3 regions of the Priestia sp. 40 genome follow, and region 2 is predicted to be linked to each of the others. Evidence: riboswitches for the same ligand, from Rfam matches in the RefSeq annotation. Region 2 holds a riboswitch; each other region holds the start of a gene.
The links. Region 2 has a riboswitch for ZMP and ZTP ahead of ACO1DI_RS15615 (APC family permease). Riboswitches for the same ligand answer to the same signal wherever they lie in the genome.
Positions count from the first base shown of each region.

Region 1: another riboswitch for ZMP and ZTP. It lies ahead of ACO1DI_RS23230 (phosphoribosylaminoimidazolecarboxamide formyltransferase); the one in region 2 lies ahead of ACO1DI_RS15615 (APC family permease).
Region 3: another riboswitch for ZMP and ZTP. It lies ahead of ACO1DI_RS13395 (phosphoglycerate dehydrogenase); the one in region 2 lies ahead of ACO1DI_RS15615 (APC family permease).

Region 1 covers NZ_JBMPZA010000022.1:127,010-130,296, reverse strand. The annotation lists gene ACO1DI_RS23240 (helix-turn-helix transcriptional regulator) at 176-403, shown strand; gene ACO1DI_RS23235 (DUF2178 domain-containing protein) at 405-755, shown strand; gene ACO1DI_RS23230 (phosphoribosylaminoimidazolecarboxamide formyltransferase) at 879-2,045, opposite strand; ZMP/ZTP riboswitch at 2,094-2,172, opposite strand; gene ACO1DI_RS23225 (ketoacyl-ACP synthase III) at 2,450-3,287, shown strand, end outside.
Region 2 covers NZ_JBMPZA010000015.1:141,452-144,738, reverse strand. The annotation lists gene ACO1DI_RS15625 (hypothetical protein) at 8-175, shown strand; gene ACO1DI_RS15620 (cupin domain-containing protein) at 286-885, opposite strand; ZMP/ZTP riboswitch at 1,271-1,349, shown strand; gene ACO1DI_RS15615 (APC family permease) at 1,406-3,001, shown strand; gene ACO1DI_RS15610 (DUF5105 domain-containing protein) at 3,184-3,287, shown strand, end outside.
Region 3 covers NZ_JBMPZA010000012.1:107,744-111,030, reverse strand. The annotation lists gene htpG (molecular chaperone HtpG) at 1-1,067, opposite strand, end outside; ZMP/ZTP riboswitch at 1,278-1,356, shown strand; gene ACO1DI_RS13395 (phosphoglycerate dehydrogenase) at 1,525-2,724, shown strand; gene ACO1DI_RS13390 (hypothetical protein) at 2,858-3,287, shown strand, end outside.

The sequences.
Region 1 (3,287 bases), on a different contig from region 2:
AGAATTTATATTGTTTATTAAAAATGTAAAAAGGGATAGACTCCTCGCTAAGAGTCTAACCCTTTTTATTATCATAAATTGTATAATAATATTTATCTTTTGTATAAGTTTACTTTACCTTTATATAAGTTTGTTGTATTATTTATTTGTAGTCAAAAAAAGGAAGGTGATTACATTGAAAGAAAAAAATGGTGACTACGTTGAAAATAAAGTGTATGAGCACCGAGTTTTAAAAAGAATGTCTCAAAAAGAATTGGCTGACGCTGTAGGGGTGTCCAAACAAACCATATATGTGATGGAGAAAAATAATTATTCTCCTTCTCTCGTTTTAGCTTTTCGAATAGCTAATTTTTTCGATGTAGATGTTAACGATATTTTTAATTATGTGAGAGGAAGTGACTGAAATGGTAACTGACAAAATAGAAAAGGCCATTTTCAATCCTTTGAAAGCCTGGACAGAACAATCGAATAGTAACTGGAATATGCTGATTGGTATTGGACTTTTATCGCTTATAGTCGCAATAATTTTGGTATACGTATTTCAAAAAAAATTGGGTATGAGTGTATCTGACGAAAGAACGAACCAAATAAATTTAAAAAGTGCCCTTATTATGTTGTGTGGAATCATTTTATGCGACCTCATTTTCCCAAAAGATTATATGTGGCAAATTTTCTTCTTATTTAAATATTCCCTCGCATTCCTTGCTGCAGGTATATATCTTGCTGTTAGATATAAAAAGGATTTCTTAAACTAAAGAACTTTGTACACGATATTCAGAATTAGTTAACATATTGTGCCTTATCGGAAACAGTATAAAAGAGCCCGTCCCTTTATGAGATCTTGGCTCTTTTGGTTTGATTATATATTAATTCATAGCTTAATGGTGAAATATACGTATACCTGAATGTGCCATGATCATTCCATATTCATTTGCTGCCTCTGTAACCTGTTCATCTCGTAAAGAATTGCCTGTTTGAACCACATATTTAACACCACTCTGAGCCGCACGATCTATATTGTCACGAAACGGTAAAAAGGCATCAGATGCATAAGAAACGTCTTTTAATCTTTTTAACCATTCTTGTTTTTCACTTTTACTTAGCCTAGCAGGGATCTCTTTAAAACACTGTTTCCATTGTTCATTTTCTACTTCAGTAATATCATCATGCAACCATCCATCAATTGCATTATTCACTTCTACACGAGAAATGCCTTCTCTAAACTTCATATTAAGTGCTCTTGGATGTTGTCTTAACCACCATTTATCAGCTTTTTCAGCTGCCAACCTCGTACAATGAATACGGGACTGCTGCCCGGCACCAATCCCAATTGTTTGGCCATCTAAGGCGAAACAAATAGAGTTTGATTGTGTATATTTTAATGTAATAAGAGCGACAAGAAGGTCCCTCTTTGCATGATCAGGAATATCAGATTGAGTCGTAACAATATGATTAAAAACTTCCTTTCCAATCTGTATATCATTTCTTTGTTGTTCTAGAGTAATGCCAAATACCGTTCTTTTTTCAATTGGATCAGGCACATGGTTTGGGTCAATCTCTAAAATTAGATATTTTCCTTTCTTTTTCTGTTTCAAAATCTCTAATGCTTCTTGGGTGTAGCTTGGTGCAACAATCATATCAGAAACCTCTGTTTTGAGGAGAGTAGCTACAGTTACATCTACTTCATCACTAAAAGCAGCACAATCTCCAAATGAAGACATCCTATCTGTCCCACGCGCTCTTGCATAAGCAATCGCTAAAGGAGACAGGTCTAGGCCTTCAACAAAATAGGATTCAGTAAGTGTCTCATTTAGTGGAGAGTACACAGCTGCACCTGCTGGACTTACGTGTTTAAAAGATGCAGCTGCAGGTTGATCAGTAGCCTGTCGAAGCTCCCGAACCAGTTGAAAAGCGTTTAATGCATCTAGAAAGTTAATATAACTCGCTTCTCCATTTAAGATTTTAATAGGCGTGTTCTCAGCATTCTGAACGTTAGCTTTACTTTGATTTGGATTCATCCCGTATCGTAAACCAATTTCTTTCACTTGAAAATCTCCTTTCCAAATAAAAAAAGTATTTGAACTCATGTTCAAATACTTTGCCCAGGCGTACGGCCGTTATCTATGTGCTTCCTCATGGTTCTCCATGTTTACGCCAGTAACACATAGTCTGTTTTATAAGAAAATTTTACATAATAAAAGTAATTTTAACAATACCTTTATCCAAATTTTTCTTTTTTAATTATATATCATACACAAATTTAATTTACACAACAGGTATTATAATAAGCAAAAACCCTTTAAAATCAATAGTTTTAAAGGGTTTTTATTTTTATTATTAGATCTAAATAAACCAAATTTACATTTTTTTCATATAATTTCATTGACTTTATTAGTACCTAGTACTAATATCTATTTATATATCTTAGTAATAAAGAAGGGTGAATATAATGAAATCAACTGCACGTATTACAGCAATAGGTACATACGTACCAGAAAAAAGACTTACAAATGACGATTTAGAACGAATTGTAGATACTAACGACGAATGGATCGTGAAACGAACTGGCATGAGGGAAAGAAGAATTGCCGATGAAAATGAATATTCTTCTGACCTAGCTATTAAAGCAATTGAAAACTTAGTAGAGCAGTATCAAAAAGAGTTAAAGGATATAGGGTGTATCGTTGTCTCAACTACAACACCCGACTATGCATTTCCAAGTGTAGCAGCCCAAATACAAGATTACTTTGATATTCCTACAACTGGGGCGCTAGACTTTAATGCTACCTGTGCGGGCTTTACATACGGATTACACATGGCAAACGCCTTTATTACATCTGGACTTCATGATAAAGTCTTAGTCGTAACTGCAGAAACGTTAACAAAGGTTACAGATTATACAGATCGCACTACCTGTGTTCTATTTGGAGATGGAGCTGCAGCTGTTTTGGTCGAAAGTGATGCAGAGCGCCCAAGTTTTATTGCTACGCATATTGGTACAAATGGAAAGGGAGGTAAACATGTATACCGCACCAATATATCTACTACCATGCATGGACAACCTTTGAGTTCGAGTGGCAAGATGGTGCAAAACGGAAGAGAAGTATATAAGTGGGCATCTCGAACAATTCCTTTAGGTATGGCTGAATTGCTAGGACAAGCAAATCTACAAAAGAGTGAAGTAAATTGGTTCGTTCCACACAGTGCCAATTTACGAATGGTTGAGTCTATATGTGAAAGATCAGAGTTTCCGGTTGAGAAGACATTAACTAGTGTCGAGTACATGG
Region 2 (3,287 bases):
ATAATCCATGGAAATTTTTTTAGAAAAACAAAAAAGAGCTTATAATGAGAGTATATTTGAAATGATTATGAAAGAAAAAAAGGGGAGGAATCTAAGCGAAGTTGCTCTTGAAGCAAAAAGAAAATGGAAAAGAAGAAATTTAGTTTTGACCGAGAAATTTTTGTTATTTCGATGAGATAAAGTATATTGCTATTGCATCATAAGAAAAGAATTTGTATGTTCCAATAGAGATTCATGGGAAGAATAAAACAGAGCAAATAAAAAAACTAGACAATAAGTGCTTGTCTAGTTCCACCACTCTGTCAATGGTCCTTTGTCGCCATAAACAGGATCTGTTGTAGGAATAGGTACTTGGGCAATTTCATCAAATACGTGAGGGCGATCAGTTTGTTTTCCTGTTCGTAAATTGTAATCCATGCCCTCAGGATAAGCTCCAACCACTTTAAAATCAGCAGTTGACTGCAGACGCATGTGCCCTGTGCCTGCAGGAAGTACGAGCACATCGCCAGCATGCACCACGATATTTTCCCCCATATGTCCACCTAGTTTTAAACGTGCAGATCCGCTAATTACACCTAGTGCTTCATGAGAATTGCTGTGGTAATGGTGGAAATCATATATGCCGCCTACCCAGCTGTTTTTCCAGTTGTGAGAATTAAAAATGCTCTCCACTTTCTCTTTCTTACTAATAAATACGTGTTCATACAACAAAACTGGGAGACGAGGGTGATTTGGAATGGTTCCGTCGTCATCAAAATAAAGAACTTTTACATTTGCATAATTCATAAGCATCCCTCTAACAATCTTTTTTCGTAATTTTCCCTGTTTTTTGCTTGTGTAAACAGAGAAGTTTGCTCGAAGTACTTCATTCGTTGCGAAGTGCATGATATGTAGGTTTTAACGTTTTCCCAAAAGCAGTGTCCCACTTCAAGCGTAGCTAAGTGGTGGGCAGTTCACTTTAGTATCTTTTCTTCATATTGTATATAAGTAAAGGGTCTAGTGCAAGAATTCTATGGATATATAGCTGTTAATTCTTATTTTGTAAATGAATAATATATATTAATATAATTTGTAGAAGGTAATTTGCTCGTGGAGTAAAAAAATTAAATGATAGAGAAAGTTAGGATTTTAGTTCTTTTTGTAATTTAAAAGAGGTTTTCAGAAGGATTATTCGAAATTTTACGAATAATTTATTATTTTTAGAAAAGCAATGTAAATATTTTTGTGTATTGAGTAATAGTAATGAATATTATATACTGATAAAAAATATATTCCTATATGTGACTGGCGCAACATGGATGACCATGGGGGAGCATATAGCGTATAAGCCGCGCGCCTGGGCAAACACTTGAGAAAATTTCGCAAGTGTTTTTTTTATTTTCCTAGGGAAGAGGAGTAGATTTGGATGAGCAATATGCAAAGGAAGATGGGAACATTTGCTTTAACCATGACAGGCATAGGTTCGATTATTGGTTCGGGATGGCTGTTTGGAGCATGGAAAGCAGCTCAAATTGCGGGACCCGCGGCTATTTTTTCATGGGTTATTGGAATGGTGGTTATTTTGACCATTGCTCTATCATATGCTGAACTGGGCGCCATGTTTCCACAAGCAGGGGGGATGGTTAAATATCCTCAGTATTCACACGGATCATTTATTGGGTTTTTGGCTGCTTGGGCTAACTGGATTTCAATCGCTTCAACGATAACAGTGGAGGCTATTGCATCTGTGCAATATATGAGTACTTGGCCGTGGAAATGGGCTCGCTGGACTCATGAATTAGTAGATAATGGCATTTTAACGCCCAAGGGCTTGGCAGTTGCGTCTTTGTTATTATTCGTTTACTTTTTTGTGAATTATTGGACGGTAAATCTTTTTGCTAAAGCAAACTCATTTATTACGATTGTTAAATTGATTATTCCTGGTTTAACGGCAGGGGCTTTATTTTTTGCTGGTTTTCATAGTGGAAACTTTTCAAGTGAGCATGGGGTTGCTCCTTATGGTTGGGCCAGTGTTTTAACGGCAGTTGCAACATCAGGTATTGTGTTTGCATTTAACGGGTTTCAAAGTCCTGTAAATATGGCAGGAGAAGCAAAATCACCTAATAAATCAATTCCGGTAGCTGTAATTGGTTCAATTTTTATTGCTGGAATTGTATACATTATATTGCAAATTGTTTTTATCGGAGCAGTAAGTCCGTCATCAATTGCTGATGGATGGAATCATTTGAATTTTAATTCTCCTTTTGCTGATTTAGCGATTGCACTTGGAATTAACTGGCTAACAATTGTGTTATACGCAGATGCATTTGTTTCCCCTTCCGGCACAGGTGCTACATATACGGCAACTACTTCTAGAATGTTATACGGGATGCAGAAAAATGGATATTTGCCAAAGATATTTGGTACTCTTCATCCACTTTACAATGTTCCGCGCCCAGCTATGTGGCTAAATTTAGCAGCTTGCTTTTTGTTTCTCTTTTTATTTAGAGGATGGGGTGTCTTAGCAGAAGTGATCTCAGTAGCGACGCTTATCTCTTATATTATGGGCCCTGTAGCGCTTATAACATTAAGAAAAACGGCTTCACACTTTTACCGTCCATTTTATTTAAAAGGGGCATCAGTTATTGCGCCATGCGGCTTCGTTTTTGCTTCTTTGACGCTTTACTGGGCAAGGTGGCCGCTTACAGGTGAAGTGATCTTTATTATGGCAATTGGCCTGCCCATTTATTTTTATTACCAAGCGAAAAATAAATGGGTAGGCTTTAAAAAAGAATTTTTAACCGGGGCTTGGATGATTATCTATTTAGCGTGCATGATTTTTATTTCCTACATAGGAAGCGAAAAATTCGGAGGCAAAAATATTTTGCCTTTCGGATGGGATATGGTAGTGATTGCTTGTGTATCATTAGCTTTTTATTACTGGGGAATTAAAAGTGGCAAATCTAACCGATATATGAAAGAAGCTGAACAAATCAATCAAGAAAATTTTCAATCTAAATAAAAAACACGAGCTGATGCTCGTGTTTTTTTTATTTAGATGAGAGGAGAATTTAGACTTAGTTTTTATCAAAATATTGTAAAAAATATAGATTTTAAGGTTTAAGTATTTATATAGAGGGAACCTTTATTTGGGATAAAGTTCTAAAAAAACAAAATAAAGGGGATTAGGCAGCTGTGAAAAAAATGAATGTTTTGGCTTTGGCTTTTGTACTTATGCTAGTATTAGCGGCTTGCAACAGTTCTAAGGAAACGGGAGGATCCACTTCGGCTAAAAATAAGACGATTGA
Region 3 (3,287 bases), on a different contig from region 2:
TTTTTGGCAATCAGCTGAAGCTGGCGATCTTGCTGTAAGATTTCACGCGAAATATTAAGAGATAAATCTTCAGAATCTACCATACCTTTCACGAAGCTAAAGTAGTCTGGAAGAAGATCTGCGCATTTATTCATAATTAATACGCCGTTTGAATACAGTTCAAGTCCTTTTTCAAATTCTTTTGAGTAGTAATCAAACGGACTATTTTCTGGAATAAATAAAATAGCATTGTAGCGAATCGCTCCATCCACATTAATGTGAAGGTGAGTGAGCGGTTTATCAAACCCGTAGCGCTTTTCTGAATAAAATTGCTCATAGTCTTCTGAAGTCAATTCATTTTTATTTTTCTTCCAGATCGGTACCATACTGTTGATAACTTGCTCTTCTGTATAATCTTCTAGCTCGTTATCAGAACCTTCTTTAGGACGTTTTTCCGTTATGTCCATTTTAATCGGGTAGCGGATAAAGTCTGAATATTTTTTAATGATCTCTTTTAAACGATACTCTTCTAGATACTCATCATATGTTTCATCTTCTGTATTTTCTTTGATTTTTAAAATGATTTGAGTTCCAACCGTTTCTTTTTCGCAAGGTTCGATTGAATAACCATCAGCACCAGTAGATTCCCATTTATAGGCTTCATTGCTGCCTAACGCTTTACTAATCACCGTTACGACATCTGCCACCATAAACGCTGCGTAAAACCCAACGCCGAATTGGCCAATAATCGTGTGTCCGTCCTTTGTTTCATTTTCATTTTTAAACGCAAGGGAACCGCTTCGCGCAATTGTGCCCAAGCTACTTTCAAGCTCTTCTTGCGTCATGCCAATCCCAGTATCCGTAATGGTTAAGGTACGGTTAGTTTTATCTGGTGTTACTTTTATGTAATAGCTTTCTTTGTTAAAACGCAAGGAGTCGTCTGTTAAGGCTTTGTAATAAATTTTATCGATTGCATCGCTTGAATTTGATAGAAGTTCTCTCAAAAATACTTCTTTTTGAGAATAGATGGAATTAATCATCATCTCTAATAATCGCTTTGATTCGGCTTTGAATTCTTTTTTTGACATAAGAAGTTCTCCTTTCCAAATAGGGCTTATAAAATAATTAGCACTTGAGTGGATAGAGTGCTAATCACTCTTTTTATTTAACATGTATTAGGATATTTGTCAATATATTAGGAGATTCACTAAAGAGATTAAAAATTAGACTGAAAAAAGCAAACTTTTAAAAAAAGGTTGAACGTTCTGAAAGAGTTTGCTAGAATATACTTAATTTCAAAGACTATATGTGACTGGCGAAACGCGGATAACCGTGAGGAAGCATATAGTGACGTAGCCGTTCGCCTGGGCAGAGGTAAGGGATTAATACATATCTCTTACCTCTTTCTGTTTAGGGGGAGAGGATATAGAAGTTATCAGACATGTAGGCTAAAAAACCAGACTTTTAAAAAAATTAAAAATGAAGTTCCTTTATCCAAAGGTAAAAACATGTAAAACTACGATGATAATCAGAGGAGAGTACAAAATGAGCACATTAACATTAGAAAAAGTACAAACAATCAAAACATTAAACAACATTGCACAAAAAGGTCTAAATGTTTTTAATCAAGAAGGTTATCAAATTGACAACGACAGCGAAAATCCAGATGCGATTGTCGTGCGTAGCTTTAACATGCACAGCATGGCATTTGACCAAAATTTAAAAGCTATTGCACGAGCTGGAGCAGGGGTTAATAATATACCGGTGGACGCTTGCACGGAGCAAGGTATCGTTGTATTTAATACGCCAGGAGCTAATGCAAACGCAGTAAAAGAAATGGTTTTAACTACAATTATGGCTTCTTCTCGTAACTTATTTGCTGGAGTTGAATGGACAAAAGGATTAGACGGCCAAGGTGATCAAATTCCTAAGTTAGTTGAAGCAGGTAAAAAACAGTTTGTTGGAAAAGAAATCAAAGGTAAAACATTAGGCGTTATTGGTTTAGGTGCAATTGGTGCTCTTGTAGCAAACGACGCGCTTGATTTAGATATGGACGTAATTGGTTTTGATCCATTCATTTCTGTTAATACAGCTTGGAATTTGTCTCGCAACGTACAGCGTGCAATGTCTCTAGAAGAACTATTTGCAGCATCTGACTATATTACGGTTCACGTTCCATTAACGGACGACACAAAAGGTGTTTTCAATAAAGAAACGTTTAGCATCATGAAACCTGATGTTCATATTTTGAACTTCTCACGCGGTGAGCTTGTAAACGAAGAAGATATGAAAGCTGCTCTTGAAAGTGGAAAAGTTGGTCGATATATTACAGATTTCCCAAATCAAAATGTCTTGAACATGAAAAATGTTGTGCCAATTCCTCATTTAGGGGCATCAACTCAAGAATCAGAAGAAAACTGTGCGGTAATGGCAGCACGTCAAGTGAAAAATTTCTTAGAAACAGGAAACGTTAAAAATTCAGTGAACTTCCCGAATGCATCTCTACCTTACACTGGGAAAAAACGCGTAGCTGCTTTCCATCACAACGTGCCGAATATGGTAGGACAGCTTACGCAAGTATTCTCAAACTACAATTTAAACATCGCAGATATGGTGAACAGAAGCCGCGGTGAATATGCGTATACAATGATCGATATTGACAATCAAGTAAGTGACGAGATTGTGCCTGAGCTAGAAGAAAAAATTGGTCAAATTGAAGGAATTATTACAAGTCGTATTATCTAATTTGGTTACCATCATATTTTAGTGTTTCAGCCCTAACTTTTCTAAGTTAGGGCTGTTTTTACATGGTATTTATCCTCATATCATTTCCTTCAGTCCCATAGCATATAGAAATATCTTTAAAGAGGTGAACGTTTTGTCAGAAGAAATGATAGGAATTTTGATAGGGTCGCTCATCGCGCTGGCAGGAACATTCATTACGTCTGTCGTAGCTATAGCGATGTCGAAAGAGCAATACAAGCAAGAGCTTCGCAAAGCATTTATCCAAAAGAAAGTTGATGCCTATACCCATGTGTGTCAAGTTATTCTAGCTATAAAAAATGATTTACTGACAATAACCGTTTCTTCAGCCGGCTTAAACTGGACGGCTCAATCTATTAACAAACTAGCAGATGTGTGTATTACGGAAGGACTATGGATCGATGAAGAAGACAGCAAAAAGCTGGAGGTTCTGCAAAAGCAGCTTTCAAAGTTTGTATTGGATGAAATAGAACTGTCTAGACATGATATCCTCACAACTTGTTATGATATCGTTGAATATTGCGAAAAAAAGATTAAAATTCTCC